Regions from separate parts of the Bradyrhizobium tunisiense genome, predicted to be linked through region 1. Evidence: predicted binding sites of a transcription regulator. Region 1 holds the regulator's gene; the other holds the start of a gene.
What was found. The regulator PhoB, encoded in region 1, activates phosphate uptake and scavenging genes when phosphate is short. The targets are predictions, from matches to a motif close to TGTCATNNANCTGTCAT.
Positions count from the first base shown of each region.

Region 2: ACFDR6_RS10375 (glycerophosphodiester phosphodiesterase family protein) is a predicted target of PhoB. The motif match lies at 1,888-1,904, and genes of this name have one in related genera.

Region 1 is NZ_JBHLEV010000001.1:838,984-845,944, reverse strand. Features, by position in the region: gene pstA (phosphate ABC transporter permease PstA) at 1-267, shown strand, start outside; gene pstB (phosphate ABC transporter ATP-binding protein PstB) at 264-1,085, shown strand; gene phoU (phosphate signaling complex protein PhoU) at 1,097-1,813, shown strand; gene phoB (phosphate regulon transcriptional regulator PhoB) at 1,837-2,544, shown strand; gene ACFDR6_RS04040 (GcrA family cell cycle regulator) at 2,774-3,286, opposite strand; gene ACFDR6_RS04035 (aspartate aminotransferase family protein) at 3,744-4,952, shown strand; gene argF (ornithine carbamoyltransferase) at 4,952-5,875, shown strand; gene ACFDR6_RS04025 (Hsp33 family molecular chaperone) at 6,158-6,961, shown strand, end outside.
Region 2 is NZ_JBHLEV010000002.1:633,938-640,898, reverse strand. Features, by position in the region: gene ACFDR6_RS10390 (cupin domain-containing protein) at 1-373, opposite strand, end outside; gene ACFDR6_RS10385 (hypothetical protein) at 572-820, shown strand; gene ACFDR6_RS10380 (MBL fold metallo-hydrolase) at 897-1,772, opposite strand; gene ACFDR6_RS10375 (glycerophosphodiester phosphodiesterase family protein) at 1,913-2,896, shown strand; gene ACFDR6_RS10370 (ABC-F family ATP-binding cassette domain-containing protein) at 2,893-4,515, opposite strand; gene ACFDR6_RS10365 (TRAP transporter substrate-binding protein) at 4,839-5,966, shown strand; gene ACFDR6_RS10360 (TRAP transporter small permease subunit) at 6,078-6,680, shown strand; gene ACFDR6_RS10355 (TRAP transporter large permease) at 6,677-6,961, shown strand, end outside.

The DNA of each region.
Region 1 (6,961 bases):
GGCCTCATCACCGGCGTGCTGCTCGCCACCGCCCGCGTCGCCGGCGAGACCGCGCCGCTGCTGTTCACCGCGCTGTCGAACCAGTTCTTCAGCCTCGGCCTGGACAAGACGATGGCCAACCTGCCGGTCACCATCAACAATTTCGTCCAGAGCCCCTACGCCTATTGGAAGCAGCTCGCCTGGAGCGGCGCGCTGCTGATCACCCTGACCGTGCTTGCCCTGAACATTGGCGCGCGCATCATCGGCGCCGAGAGGACTGCAAAATGAGTGAAATGTCTGTTTCCGTGAGCGCGCCGACCGTTCATCCCGGCTCGCAGCCGCTGCCCGAGGCACCCGCCAAGGTCACCGCGCGCAACCTCAACTTCTACTACGGCGAGCACCACGCGCTGAAGAACATCAATCTGGCGCTCGGCACCAACCGCGTCACGGCCTTCATTGGCCCGTCCGGTTGCGGCAAGTCGACCCTGCTGCGCATCTTCAACCGGATGTATGATCTCTATCCGGGCCAGCGCGCCACCGGCCAGCTGATGCTCGACCAGACCAACATCCTCGACCCCCGGCTCGACCTCAATCTGCTGCGCGCCCGGGTCGGCATGGTGTTCCAGAAGCCGACGCCGTTCCCGATGACGATCTACGAGAACATCGCCTTCGGCATCCGTCTCTACGAGAAGATCTCGAAGTCCGAGATGGACGGCCGCGTCGAGAAGGCGCTGCGCGGCGGCGCGCTGTGGAACGAGGTCAAGGACAAGCTCAACGCCTCCGGCCTGTCGCTCTCCGGCGGCCAGCAGCAGCGCCTGTGCATTGCCCGCACCGTCGCGGTGCGGCCCGAGGTGATCCTGTTCGACGAGCCCTGCTCGGCGCTGGACCCGATCTCGACCGCCAAGGTCGAGGAGCTGATCCAGGAGCTGTCCGAGAACTACACGATCGCAATCGTCACCCACAACATGCAGCAGGCGGCGCGCGTCTCCGACAAGACCGCCTTCATGTATCTCGGCGAGCTGATCGAGTTCGACGACACCAGCAAGATCTTCACGTCGCCGACCGACCGGCGCACGCAGGATTACATCACCGGCCGGTTCGGCTGAGGAGACGGGACATGGGTACTGAACATACCGCAAAGGCTTTCGACACCGACCTCCAGGAGCTCACCCGACTGGTCGCCGAGATGGGCGGCATCGCCGAGCGCATGATCGTCGAATCCGTCGACGCGCTGATCCGCCGCGACGTCGCGCTCGGCCAGCGCGTCGTCACCATCGACACCGAACTCGACGCGCTGCAGAAGAAGATCGAGGAGCGCGCCGTGCTCACCATCGCCCGCCGTCAGCCGATGGCGGTCGATCTGCGCGAGATCGTCGGCGCCATGCGCGTTGCGACCGACCTCGAGCGCATCGGCGACCTCGCCAAGAACATGGGCAAGCGCGTCGCCGCGCTGGAGACGGATTTCCATCCGCTGAAACTGTTCCGCGGCCTGGAGCACATGACCGACCTCGTTCAGCAGCAGGTCAAGTCGGTGCTGGACGCCTACGCCGCGCACGATCTGCCGGCGGCGATGGCGGTGTGGAAGGGCGACGAGGAAGTCGACGCGATCTGCACCTCGCTGTTCCGCGAGCTCCTCACCTACATGATGGAGGATCCGCGCAACATCTCGTTCTGCATCCATCTGATGTTCTGCGCCAAGAACATCGAGCGGATCGGCGACCACGCCACCAACATCGCCGAGACCGTGTTCTACATGATCGAGGGCCAGGCGATCACCGACAAGCGGCCGAAGGGGGACATGACCAACTTCGCCACGACGATCCCGAATAGCTGAAGACCTCAAGGAGCGACGACACCATGGGCGCACGCATTATGGTGGTTGAGGACGAGGAAGCTCTCACCGAGCTTCTTCGCTACAACCTCGAAGGCGACGGCTATGACGTCGAGACGGTCATGCGCGGCGACGACGCCGACACCCGCCTCAAGGAGCACATTCCCGACCTGATCGTGCTCGACTGGATGCTGCCCGGCCTGTCGGGCATCGAGCTGTGCCGCCGCCTGCGCACCCGTCCCGAGACCAAGCAACTGCCGATCATCATGCTCACCGCGCGCGGCGAGGAGAGCGAGCGCGTACGTGGCCTTGCGACCGGCGCCGACGACTACATCGTGAAGCCGTTCTCCGTGCCGGAGCTCCTGGCGCGCGTGAAGGGCCTCCTGCGGCGCGCCAGTCCCGAGCGGCTAGCCACCGTGCTCGCCTATGGCGACATCGAGCTCGACCGCGACAAGCGCCGCGTGGCGCGCTCGGGCCGGCCGATCGATCTCGGACCGACCGAATACCGGCTGCTGGAGTTCTTCCTGGAGCATCCCGGCCGCGTGTTCTCGCGCGAGCAGCTGCTCGACAGCGTCTGGGGCCGCGACATCTACATCGACGAGCGCACCGTCGACGTCCATATCGGCCGCCTGCGCAAGCTGCTCAATCTCGGCCGCGAGCAGGACCCGATCCGCACCGTCCGCGGCGCGGGCTATGCGCTCGATGATCGCTTCGCGAAGGCGGAGCAGACGTAAGGGGTTCTGGGAAATTCTGGCGACACACTCAGTGTCGTCCCGGACAAGCGAAGCGCTGATCCGGGACCCATAACCACAGGGCGTGGTTTGGCGAAGACTCGGAGTGACCGTCTAGCGCAACATCTGCGCCCTGTGGTTATGGCTCCCCGCGTTCGCGGGGACGACACCGAGTTGGTTGAGGCGCCGTCGCGCTACGGCAGCCGTCGTTGCAGTCAGCAAATCAGCTAACTTACCGCGTGCTCGGCTTGGCCGGTGCACGACGGCGGTCCGCTGCGGGCTGATACGCCACGCGCGAGTGCTGGGCGCAATAGGGCAGGCCGGAGAGCGCCTTGCCGCCGCAGAAGAAGAAATCCGGGCTCGAGGGATCGCCGACCGGCCAGTGGCAGGTCGCCTCGTTCAGCTCCAGCAGCGACAGCCGCTGGCTCATCGGCACCACGTTGTCGTAGGTGACCGGTTCGGCCTCCACTTCGACCTCGAAGGCCTGCGCCAGCGCGGTGTTGCCGCGCGCAATGGGGCGGGTCACCCGCATCATGTGCTGCGCGGGACGCGCCTTGCGCGGCCGGGGTGCTGCCGATGAAGGGCTTTTGGCACGGCCGGACAGACCGAGCCTGTGCACTTTGCCGATCACGGCATTGCGGGTCACATTGCCGAGCTCTGCTGCGATCTGGCTGGCCGAAAGTCCGGCCTCCCAGAGCTTTTTCAGCTGCTCGACGCGATCATCGGACCAGGTCAAAACCGTCATTGCACCCTTTCCCTCGCTGCCGGCCAACCATCCTGGGGCCTTGCAGCGAATGCCTAAGCCTTCAAAAACCCGTGTCGTCAGAATCCCTTAAGGCTCGCCGGGCGCGCCACTGACGCCCGAACGTTTACGCCGGTACATGAGGACTCTTGGGATCAGAACCGCTGCACGAGATGTCGTATCTGACAATCCAAACGCTACAATATGGCGTGACTCCCGCGCAAGAGTCCGCCGACTCGCTTCCACATGTTCCGTGGTGAAAACCCGCGAAACCGGCACCGCAAGACTACGGATTCAGCGTTTCCCGAGGCTTTCCCAGCGGCATTGACACCCGTCTTGCCAGGCATAAGATAGTTGCGCGTGCCGCCCTTAAAAGGCGGCACGTTTCGTTTTCCGGGCCGGTCGATGGTGCGTTGCCCAATGCGCGCGTCACACCGTCCGCAACATTCAAGTGGCCGTCATGACTAACAGCGCAGCGCCGCATTTGCTCCCCGTTTTCGCCAGGGCCGACCTCGGTTTCGAACGCGGCGAAGGCTGCTGGCTGATCGCGACCAATGGCGAGCGCTATCTCGATTTCACCTCGGGCGTCGCCGTGAATGCGCTCGGCCATTGCCACCCGCATCTAACCAAGGCGCTGCAGGAGCAGGCGACGAAGCTGTGGCACATGTCGAACTTGTTCCAGAGCCCGGACGGCGAGAAGCTCGCCGTGCGCCTGTGCAACGAGAGCTTCGCGGACTTCGTGTTCTTCTGCAATTCCGGCGCCGAAGCGCTGGAGGGCGTGATCAAGCTGGTCCGCCATCATCACTTCTCCAAGGGCCATCCCGAGCGCTACCGCATCATCACCTTCGAAGGCGCCTTCCATGGCCGCACCCTGGCGACCCTCGCAGCGACCGGCTCTGCGAAATATCTCGAAGGTTTCGGCCCGCCGATGGATGGTTTCGACCAGGTCCCGCATGGTGACCTCGACGCCGTCAAGAAGGCGATCGGGCCCGACACCGCCGGCATCCTGATCGAGCCGATCCAGGGCGAGGGCGGCGTGCGCGCGGCGACGCCTGCCTTCCTCAAGGCGCTGCGCCAGCTCTGCGACGACAAGGGCCTGCTGCTCGCCTTCGACGAGGTGCAGACCGGCATGGGCCGCACTGGGGATCTCTTCGCCTATCGCCGCACCGGCGTTACACCCGACGTGATGTCGCTGGCCAAGGCGCTCGGCGGCGGCTTCCCGATCGGCGCGGTGCTGGCGACGGCGGAAGCGGCTTCCGGCATGGGACCCGGTTCGCACGGCTCGACCTTCGGTGGCAATCCGCTGGCGATCTCGGCGGCCAACGCCGTGCTCGACGTCATGCTCGAGCCCGGCTTCTTCGACCACGTGCAGAAAATGTCGCTGCTGCTCAAGCAGAAGCTCGCCTCCGTGATCGACCGTCACCCCGATGTCGTCAGCGAAGTGCGCGGCGAGGGCCTCCTGGTCGGCATCAAGGCGGTGGTGCCGTCGGGCGATCTCGTGGCTGCCTTGCGTGGTGAAAAGCTGCTCACCGTCGGCGCGGGCGACAATGTCGTGCGCTTCCTGCCGCCTCTGATCGTCACTGAAGCCGAGATCGAGGACAGCGTCGTCAGGCTCGAGCGCGCCTGCGCTGCGATCTCGTCCAGCCAGACCAAGCGGGCGGCAAGCTGATGAGCAAGTCGCCGAAACATTTCCTCGACATCAACGAGCTCCCGCTCTCGGAGCTCAAGCGCATGCTCGCCGCATCCTCCGCCATGAAGGCGAAGCAGAAGGCGCAGCAGCCGGTCAAGCCGCTCGAAGGCAAGACGCTGGCGATGATCTTCGAGCGTCCCTCGACGCGGACGCGGGTGTCGTTCGACGTCGCCATGCGCCAGCTCGGCGGCGAGCCCATCATGCTCACCGGCGCCGAGATGCAGCTCGGGCGCGGCGAGACCATCGCCGACACCGCGCGCGTGCTGTCGCGCTACGTCGACGCCATCATGATCCGCATCCTCAATCACGAGGCGCTGCTGGAGCTTGCGGCCAACGCCACCGTGCCCGTCATCAACGGCCTGACGCGGCGCTCGCATCCCTGCCAGGTGATGGCCGACCTCATGACCTATGAGGAGCATCGCGGCCCGATCGAGGGCAAGACGGTCGCCTGGACCGGCGACGACAACAACGTGCTGGCCTCCTGGGCCCACGCCGCCGAGCGCTTCAAGTTCCAGCTCAACGTCGCAACGCCGCCCGAGCTCGCGCCGAAAAAGGCGATGCGCGACTTCATCAAGACGACCGGCGCGCCGATCGTGCTCGGCACCGATCCGGAAGCCGCCGTGCGCGGCGCCGATTGCGTCGTCACCGACACCTGGGTGTCGATGGGCGACAAGGAGGGCGAGCACCGCCACAACGTGCTCAAGCCCTACCAGGTCAACGGCAAGCTGATGTCGCTGGCCAAGCCCGACGCGCTGTTCATGCACTGCCTGCCCGCCCATCGCGGCGAGGAGGTCACCGATGAAGTGATCGACGGCCCGCAATCGGTCGTGTTCGACGAGGCCGAAAACCGCCTGCACGCGCAGAAGGGGATTTTGGCCTGGTGCTTTGATGCGGTGAAGTAATCCGTGGCGAGGGCGACCGCGCCACCCTCCGCCGTCGTCCCGGACAAGCGCGCCAAAAGCGCGCGACGATCCGGGACCCATAGCCACAGGACGTGATTTGGCGAGGACTCGCGGTTGCCAGCTCGCGCCACACCTGACCCTGTGGGTATGGATCCCGGATCAGCGCTCGCTTGTCCGGGACGACACCGAGTTTGCTGTAGCGATGTGCAACCCACTCGCATCCGGAACACGCCGTCCCGCGCCCCCTTCCATTTCCCGACCTCCGACCCCAGATAGACCGCCATGGTTTCCCAATCTCCTGACATGAAAGCCGGGCCCGAAGGCCCGGTCCGCGCACCATCGGCGGTTTCGATCGATGACGCCGTGCTGCCCTACGAGGTCGATGCGCTCGACGTGCGCGGTCGCCTGGTGCGGCTTGGCCCGGCGCTCGACGAGATCCTGACCAAGCACGACTATCCCGCGCCGGTCGGCAAGCTGCTCGGCGAGGCTATCGTGCTGACGACGCTGCTCGGCACGGCGCTGAAATTCGACGGCCGCTTCATTCTGCAGGCCCAGACCGACGGCCCGGTGTCGTTCCTGGTCGTCGACTACATGGCGCCGGATCGCCTGCGCGCCTATGCGCGCTTTGACGCCGCGCGTCTCGGCGAGGCCAGGGAATCTGGCATGAATTCCGGCGCGCTGCTCGGCCGCGGTCATCTCGCCATGACCATCGACCAGGGGCCCGACATGAGCCGCTACCAGGGCCTCGTCGCGCTCGATGGCGGCAGCCTGGAGGACGCCGCCCACGAATATTTCCTGCGCTCCGAGCAGATCCCGACGCGCGTGCGCCTCGCGGTCGGCGAGGAGTGGCGCTCAAGCGACGGCGGCAAGCATCGCTGGCGCGCCGGCGGCATGCTGATGCAGTTTCTGCCGAAGGCGCCGGAGCGCGCTCGGCAGGCCGATCTGCATCCCGGCGACGCCCCGGATGGCGTCGAGGTGCACAGCGTCACTGAAGACGACGCGTGGGTCGAAGCGCGCTCGCTGATCGAGACGGTCGAAGACGTCGAGCTGATCGATCCCGAGCTCTCCGGCGAACGCCTGCTGTTC
Region 2 (6,961 bases), on a different contig from region 1:
AGAACTTGTTCGGCACCTGGAAGATTGCCAGGATCAGGGCCCCGTCCGGACACCAGGCGGCATGCCGGCTGCCTGCCTCGCGCCAGATGAATTCGCCGGCTTTGCAGGCGATGCCCCGAGCGGGCCCCTCCTTGTCGACGAGCGCGCCTTCGATGACGTAACTCTGCTCGATGCCGACATGCTCGTGGTCGGGCAGCACCGATCCCGGCGCAAAGCGCATCAAGGCGGTCATCAGCCCCGTGCCGCGGTCGAACAGCAGCGTCTTGGCCTCGCAGCCGGGAAAGCGCGTCTTCTGCCAGTCCATGTTTTGCGGCTGAACCAGATGAGAATGCCGGTCGGTGGCTTCCTGGTCCTTCGGGATCGCGGCGTCCATCACGATACTCCTTCCATCTCGACCGCCGGAAGCTAGCAGGATCGTCCGGCTGGGTCAGCGAGCGGTGCAACACGCCGGACGAACGCCGATCGCGCGAAAATCGGCAGGCAAACCGGACGACCGGGCGCCATCCTGCTTGATTGCGCCACGATTCCCGGCTCCAATCCGCCCCGCCATTTCTGGTTCTGGGAGACACTCATGATGAAACGGATTTTCCTCGCTGCGGTCGTCGCCACCTTCGCGGCAGGCTCGGCCTTCGCGCAAGAAACCTGCGAGAGCAAGGCCGTCGGCAAGGACGGCAAGCCGCTGGCCGGCGCCGCCAAGACTTCGTTCCTGAAGAAGTGCAAAGCCGACGCCTGCACGCCCAAGGCCGTCAGCGCCGACGGCAAGCCGCTCGCTGGCGCCGCCAAGAACAGCTTCATGAAGAAGTGCGAAGTCAGCGCGTAAGGCGCTCCTTCCTTAGCGAACAAGACCGCCACGAACTCGTCATGCCCGGGCTTGTCCCCGGGCATCACGGAGGGAGTTAGTCCCGCCTGAACCGATAGTCGAACGCCCCATCCAGCGGCTTGATCCATCCCGCCGTCGGCGCCGGAAAATGCACCGGCAGGATCAACGTGTCGGTGTCCGCAACGGACGCGAAGAATTTTCGCCGTGAGGCCGCCGACTGCTTCGGATCCCAATCGGGCTTCGCCGACCAATCCGGCTCGCGGCACTGGATCTGGTGGTGCATCAGATCGCCGGCGACCACGGCGCGCTGGCCCTTCGACAGAATGTTCACGCAGCAATGGCAGGGCGAATGCCCCGGCGTCGGCGTCAGCGTCACGGTATCGTCGAGCGCGTAATCGTCATCCACCAGCAGCGCCTGCCCCGCTTCGACGATCGGCAGGCAATTGTCGCGAAACACGGTGCCGGGCGGATTGTTGCCCCTGGCATGCTCGGCCTCCCAGGCCGCATACTCGCCCTTGTGGAAGACGTATTTCGCGTTCGGGAACGTCGGCACCCAGCGGCCGTCGCGCAAGGTCGTATTCCAGCCGGTGTGGTCGATATGCAGATGCGTGCAGAACACGTAGTCGATCTGCTCGAAGGCGATGCCGAGCGCGAACAACTCGTTGCGCCAGCGTTCCTTGCCGGGGAAGTCGAACGGCGGCGGATGGCCCTTGTCCTCACCGGTGCAGGTGTCGACCAGAATGGTGTAGCGCGGCGTGCGCACCACGAAGGTCTGATAGGTGATCACCATCAAGCCGCGCGCGGCGTCGAACACCTCCGGCTCCATCGTCGGCAGATGGCGTTTGAACACGCCCTCGTCATAGGCGGGGAAAAAATCCTGCGGCCGCCGCCATGGCCCTTCCCGCTCGATCACCGCGTCGATGGTGATGTCGCCGATTCGGAGTTGTTTCATGGGTGTTCGCTCCCTTTTTTGTGAAAGCGTAGCGAACGGGCTCAGGGCATTCAAGGCGCCGAACGCAAAGAGCTTCGGCGGGCGTGCCGCAAATCAACCTCAAATAGCGGAGAAAATGACGGTGGAATGAGGAATGTCCGGTGGGCAGGAAATTGAAAATAACCGCGGCAATCATGGTTGCCGTCGCAGCTGGCATCTACGTCAACAACGCCAGCCTTCTGGCGCCGCATCCAGACGGCACGCCGGTGCTGCTCGCCCATCGCGGCATCGCGCAGCGTTTCGACGAGCGGGACCTGAAGAACGACACCTGCACGGCCGCGCGGATGTTGCCGCCGGCGCACGATTACCTCGAGAACACGCTGCGCTCGATGCGCGCGAGCTTCGAGGCCGGTGCGGATGTCGTCGAGCTCGACGTGCACCCGACCACCGACGGCGAGTTCGCCGTCTTCCACGACTGGACGCTCGACTGCCGGACCGACGGCAACGGCGTCACACGCGCGCAGAGCATGGCGAAGCTGAAGACGCTCGACATCGGCTACGGCTACACTGCCGACGGCGGCAAGTCCTTCCCGTTCCGCGGCAAGGGGGTCGGCATGATGCCGTCATTGTCGGAGGTGTTCGCCGCCTTCCCCGGCAAGCAACTGCTCATCAACGTGAAGAGCCGGGACCCAGACGAAGGCGACAGACTTGCCGCCGTGCTGAATGCGCTGCCGGCCGAGCGGCGCCGGACCATCATGGTCTATGGCGGCAACGAGCCGATCGAGGCGATCCGTCGCCTTACCCCCGATGTCCGCACGATCTCGCGCGGGGCAATCAAGAGCTGCCTGGCCCGCTATATCGGCTATGGCTGGACCGGCTTGGTCCCGGCAGCCTGCCGCAATGCGATGGTGCTGGTGCCGATCAACGCCGCTCCCTGGCTATGGGGCTGGCCCGATCGTTTCCTCGCACGCATGAACGGCGTCAACAGCGCGGTCTTCGCGCTCGGTCCCTACAGCGGCGGCGAGTTCTCTACAGGCATTGACACGCCGGAAATATTCGCGCGGTTGCCGCAAGGCTATTCCGGCGGCATCTGGACCAACGAGATCGAGGCAATCGCCAAGCTCGCAGGCGGGAGCCGAGATTAGCTCCGCAACCCCGGCGCTTCCTGCCCGGTCCGCGCGACATATTCCGTATAGCCGCCACCGAACTGGTGGATACCCTCCGGCGTCAGCTCCAGCACGCGGTTCGACAGCGTCGCCAGGAAATGCCGGTCATGCGAGACGAACAGCATGGTGCCCTCGAAATCCGACAGCGCGTTGATCAGCATTTCCTTGGTGGCGAGGTCGAGATGGTTGGTCGGCTCGTCCAGCACCAGGAAGTTCGGTGGGTCGAACAGCATCTTGGCCATCACCAGCCGCGCCTTCTCGCCGCCCGACAGCACCCGGCAGCGCTTCTCGACGTCGTCGCCGGAGAAGCCGAAGCAGCCGGCGAGCGCGCGCAAGGAGCCCTGCCCCGCGGTCGGAAACGCGTATTCGAGCGACTGAAACACCGTCTGCTCGCCGTCGAGCAGATCCATCGCGTGCTGGGCGAAATAGCCCATCTTGACGCTGCCGCCGACCGCCACCGTGCCCTCATCAGGCTCGCTCGCGCCCGCAACGAGCTTGAGCAGCGTCGACTTGCCGGCCCCGTTGACGCCCATCACGCACCAGCGCTCCCGACGGCGGATCATGAAATCGAGCCTGTCATAGATGCGCTTCGATCCGTAACCCTTGTGCACGTTCTTGAGCGCGACGACGTCCTCGCCCGAGCGCGGCGCCGGCGGAAAGTCGAATGCGACGCTCTGGCGCCGGCGCGGCGGCTCCACCCGCTCGATCTTGTCGAGCTTCTTGACCCGGCTTTGCACCTGGGCGGCGTGCGAGGCGCGCGCCTTGAAGCGTTCGATGAACTTGATCTCCTTGGCGAGCATCGCCTGCTGGCGCTCGAACTGGGCCTGCTGCTGCTTCTCGTTCTGCGCCCGCTGCTGCTCGTAGAATTCGTAATCGCCGGTGTAGGTCGTGAGCGATCCGGAATCGATCTCGATCACCTTCGAGATCACGCGGTTGATGAACTCGCGGTCATGCGAGGTCATCAGCAGCGTGCCTTCGTAATCGTGCAGGAATTTTTCCAGCCAGATCAGGCTCTCGATATCGAGATGGTTGCTCGGCTCGTCGAGCAACATCACGTCGGGACGCATCAGAAGGATGCGCGCCAGCGCCACGCGCATCTTCCAGCCGCCGGAGAGCTTGCCGACGTCACCGTCCATCATCTCCTGGCTGAAGCCCAGGCCGGACAGCGCCTCGCGCGCGCGGCCGTCGAGCGCATAGCCGTCGAGCTCCTCGAAGCGATGCTGCACCTCGCCATAGCGGGCGATGATCTCCTCCATCCGGTCGGCCTTGTCAGGGTCGGCCATCGCAGCCTCGAGCTCGCGCAGCTCGGCCGCAACCTCGCTGACGGGACCCGCGCCATCCATCACCTCGGCGACGGCGCTGCGGCCGCTCATCTCGCCGACATCCTGGTTGAAATAGCCGATGGTGATGCCGCGATCGGTCGAGACCTGCCCCTCGTCGGGCAATTCCTCGCCGGCGATCATCCGGAACAATGTGGTCTTGCCCGCACCGTTCGGGCCGACAAGGCCGATCTTCTCGCCCTTGTTGAGGGCGGCGGAGGCTTCGATGAACAGGATCTGGTGGCCGGCTTGCTTGCTGACGTTGTCGAGGCGGATCATGGGGTCTTTATGGGGGGATTTTTGCGTTGCAGCGTCATAGGCCATGGCGGGCGCCAGGGGAAGCCCGGCGGGGCACGGATTCCGGCTCGGCAGATGGCCGCGTCGGTCATACTGCGCTGCGACAGGCGCGTGAGTATCCGGCCATGTCGAGCGCGAACGGGACCGCCTGAGACCAACAATGCGACACCGGGGCGCTTGCCGGATGGCGGCAATGTGTCCAAACTCCGATCGAAGTCGCTGGAATGCGGCATACCTCCAGCGGTGATCAACGAAAAGCGCAGGCAAAGCGCGTTCGAACAACAACGCCGCCAGGGAGGACGTCCATGACTGCAAAGTCTGACAAGACCAGAACTACGCGTCGGAAGTTCCTGCTGACCGCCGGCGCGGCCGGCGCTGCCACCATCGCCATGCCGCAAGTCAGCCGGGCGCAAACGGCGACCCTGAAGATGCAGGGTTCATGGGGCAAGGCCGATGTCTTCAACGAGATGGCCGAAGATTATGTGAAGCGCGTCAACGAGATGGCCGGAGGCCGGTTGCGCATCGACTATCTCGTCGGCGGTTCGGTCGTGCACCCGTTCCAGGTCTTCGATGGCGTTCATGGCGGCCAGCTCGACGCTGCACACACGGTCACGGTCTACTGGTACGGCAAGCACAAGGCCGCCTCGCTGTTCGGGACCGGCCCGGTGTTCGGCTTCAACGCCAACGAAGGCCTCGGCTGGATCCACAACGGCGGCGGCAAGGAGCTGTTCGAGGAGCTCCAGACCAAGATCATGAACGTCAACATCAAGAGCTTCTTCGCCATGCCGATGCCGACCCAGCCGCTCGGCTGGTTCAAGAAGCCGATCACCAGCGACGCCGATCTCAAGGGCTTGAAGTATCGCACGGTGGGCCTGGCCGCCGACCTCTTCCAGGCGATGGGCGCATCCGTCGCCCAGCTACCCGGTGGCGAGATCGTGCCCGCCATGGAGCGCGGCGTGATCGACGGGTTCGAGTTCAACAATCCGACCTCGGACCGGCGTTTCGGCGCGCAGGATGTCGCCAAGAACTACATGATGGGCAGCCATCATCAGGCGACGGAATATTTCGAGATCATGTTCAACCGGACGAAATTCAACGCGCTGCCGAAGGAACAGCAGGCGATCCTGCAATACGCAGCCGAAGCCGTGTCCTCCGCCAACGAATGGAAGGCCATGGATTATTATTCGAAGGACCTGCAGGAGCTGATCAACAAGGACAAGGTCAACGTCCAGCGGACACCGAAGTCGGTGTTCGACGCGCAGATCAAGGCGTGGGACGGTCTGATCGCCCAGCTCGGCTCGGATCCGTTCATGAAGAAGGTCATGGATTCGCAGAAGGACTGGGTGCGCCGCGTGGTTTACTACAACATGAACAACGCGACGGACTACCGCGGCGCCTTCGAGCATCACTTCCCAGGGGTACTCAAGGTCTGAGCGCTATCGCTTCATTCGCGTGAGGCCGTACAGACGGGCGGCGTAGTCGAAGCGCCGCCCACGAATGGAGGGGGACGTCCGGATGTGTCGCTCGCAGCGAGCTCGGCTCGCATGACGAAATTTCTGTTCTTCATCGACGAGCTCAGCACGTGGGTCGGCAAGGCGTTCGCATGGCTGATTCTCGTCCTTACGCTGGCTGTCAGCTACGAGGTGTTCGTGCGCTACGTGCTGCGTGCGCCGACCACCTGGGCCTTCGACATCAGCTACATCACCTATGGCGCGATGTTCCTGATGGCGGGCGCATATACGCTCTCGCGCAACGGCCATGTGCGCGCAGACGTGGTGTACCGCCTCTGGTCACCGCGCACCCAGGCGACGATGGACCTCGTCCTGTACATCCTGTTCTTCCTGCCGGCGATCGCGGCGCTGATGTATTCAGGCTGGAACTACGCCCAGATGTCGGTGCGCTTCCGCGAAGTCAGCATCTTCAGCCCGGCTGGCGTGCCGGTGTTTCCGCTGAAGGCGCTGATCCCTCTCACCGGTTTCCTTCTGTTTCTGCAAGGGTTCGCTGAAATCATTCGCTGTGTGCTGTGCATACGCACCGGCCGATGGCCGCAGCGCCTGCACGACGTGGAAGAGACCGAGAGCCTCATCATCCGCGAACATCAGCAGCATGCGGCTGAGCCGCAGAGCGATAAGGGGCCAGGCGCATGACCGATCCACAACTCGGCATGCTGATGTTGGGACTGTTCATCTTCATCATCATGCTCGGCTTCCCGATCGCGTTCACGCTGATGGCGATGGGCGTCTCGTTCGGCTACTACGCCTATTACACCCCCGGTCAGGACTTCTTCCAGAACCGCATCTTCACGCTTCTGGTGCAGAAGACATTCGAGGTCACAACCAGCGATGTGCTGGTCGCGGTTCCGCTGTTCCTGTTCATGGGTTATTTGATCGAGCGCGCAAACATACTCGACCGCCTGTTCTACTCGCTC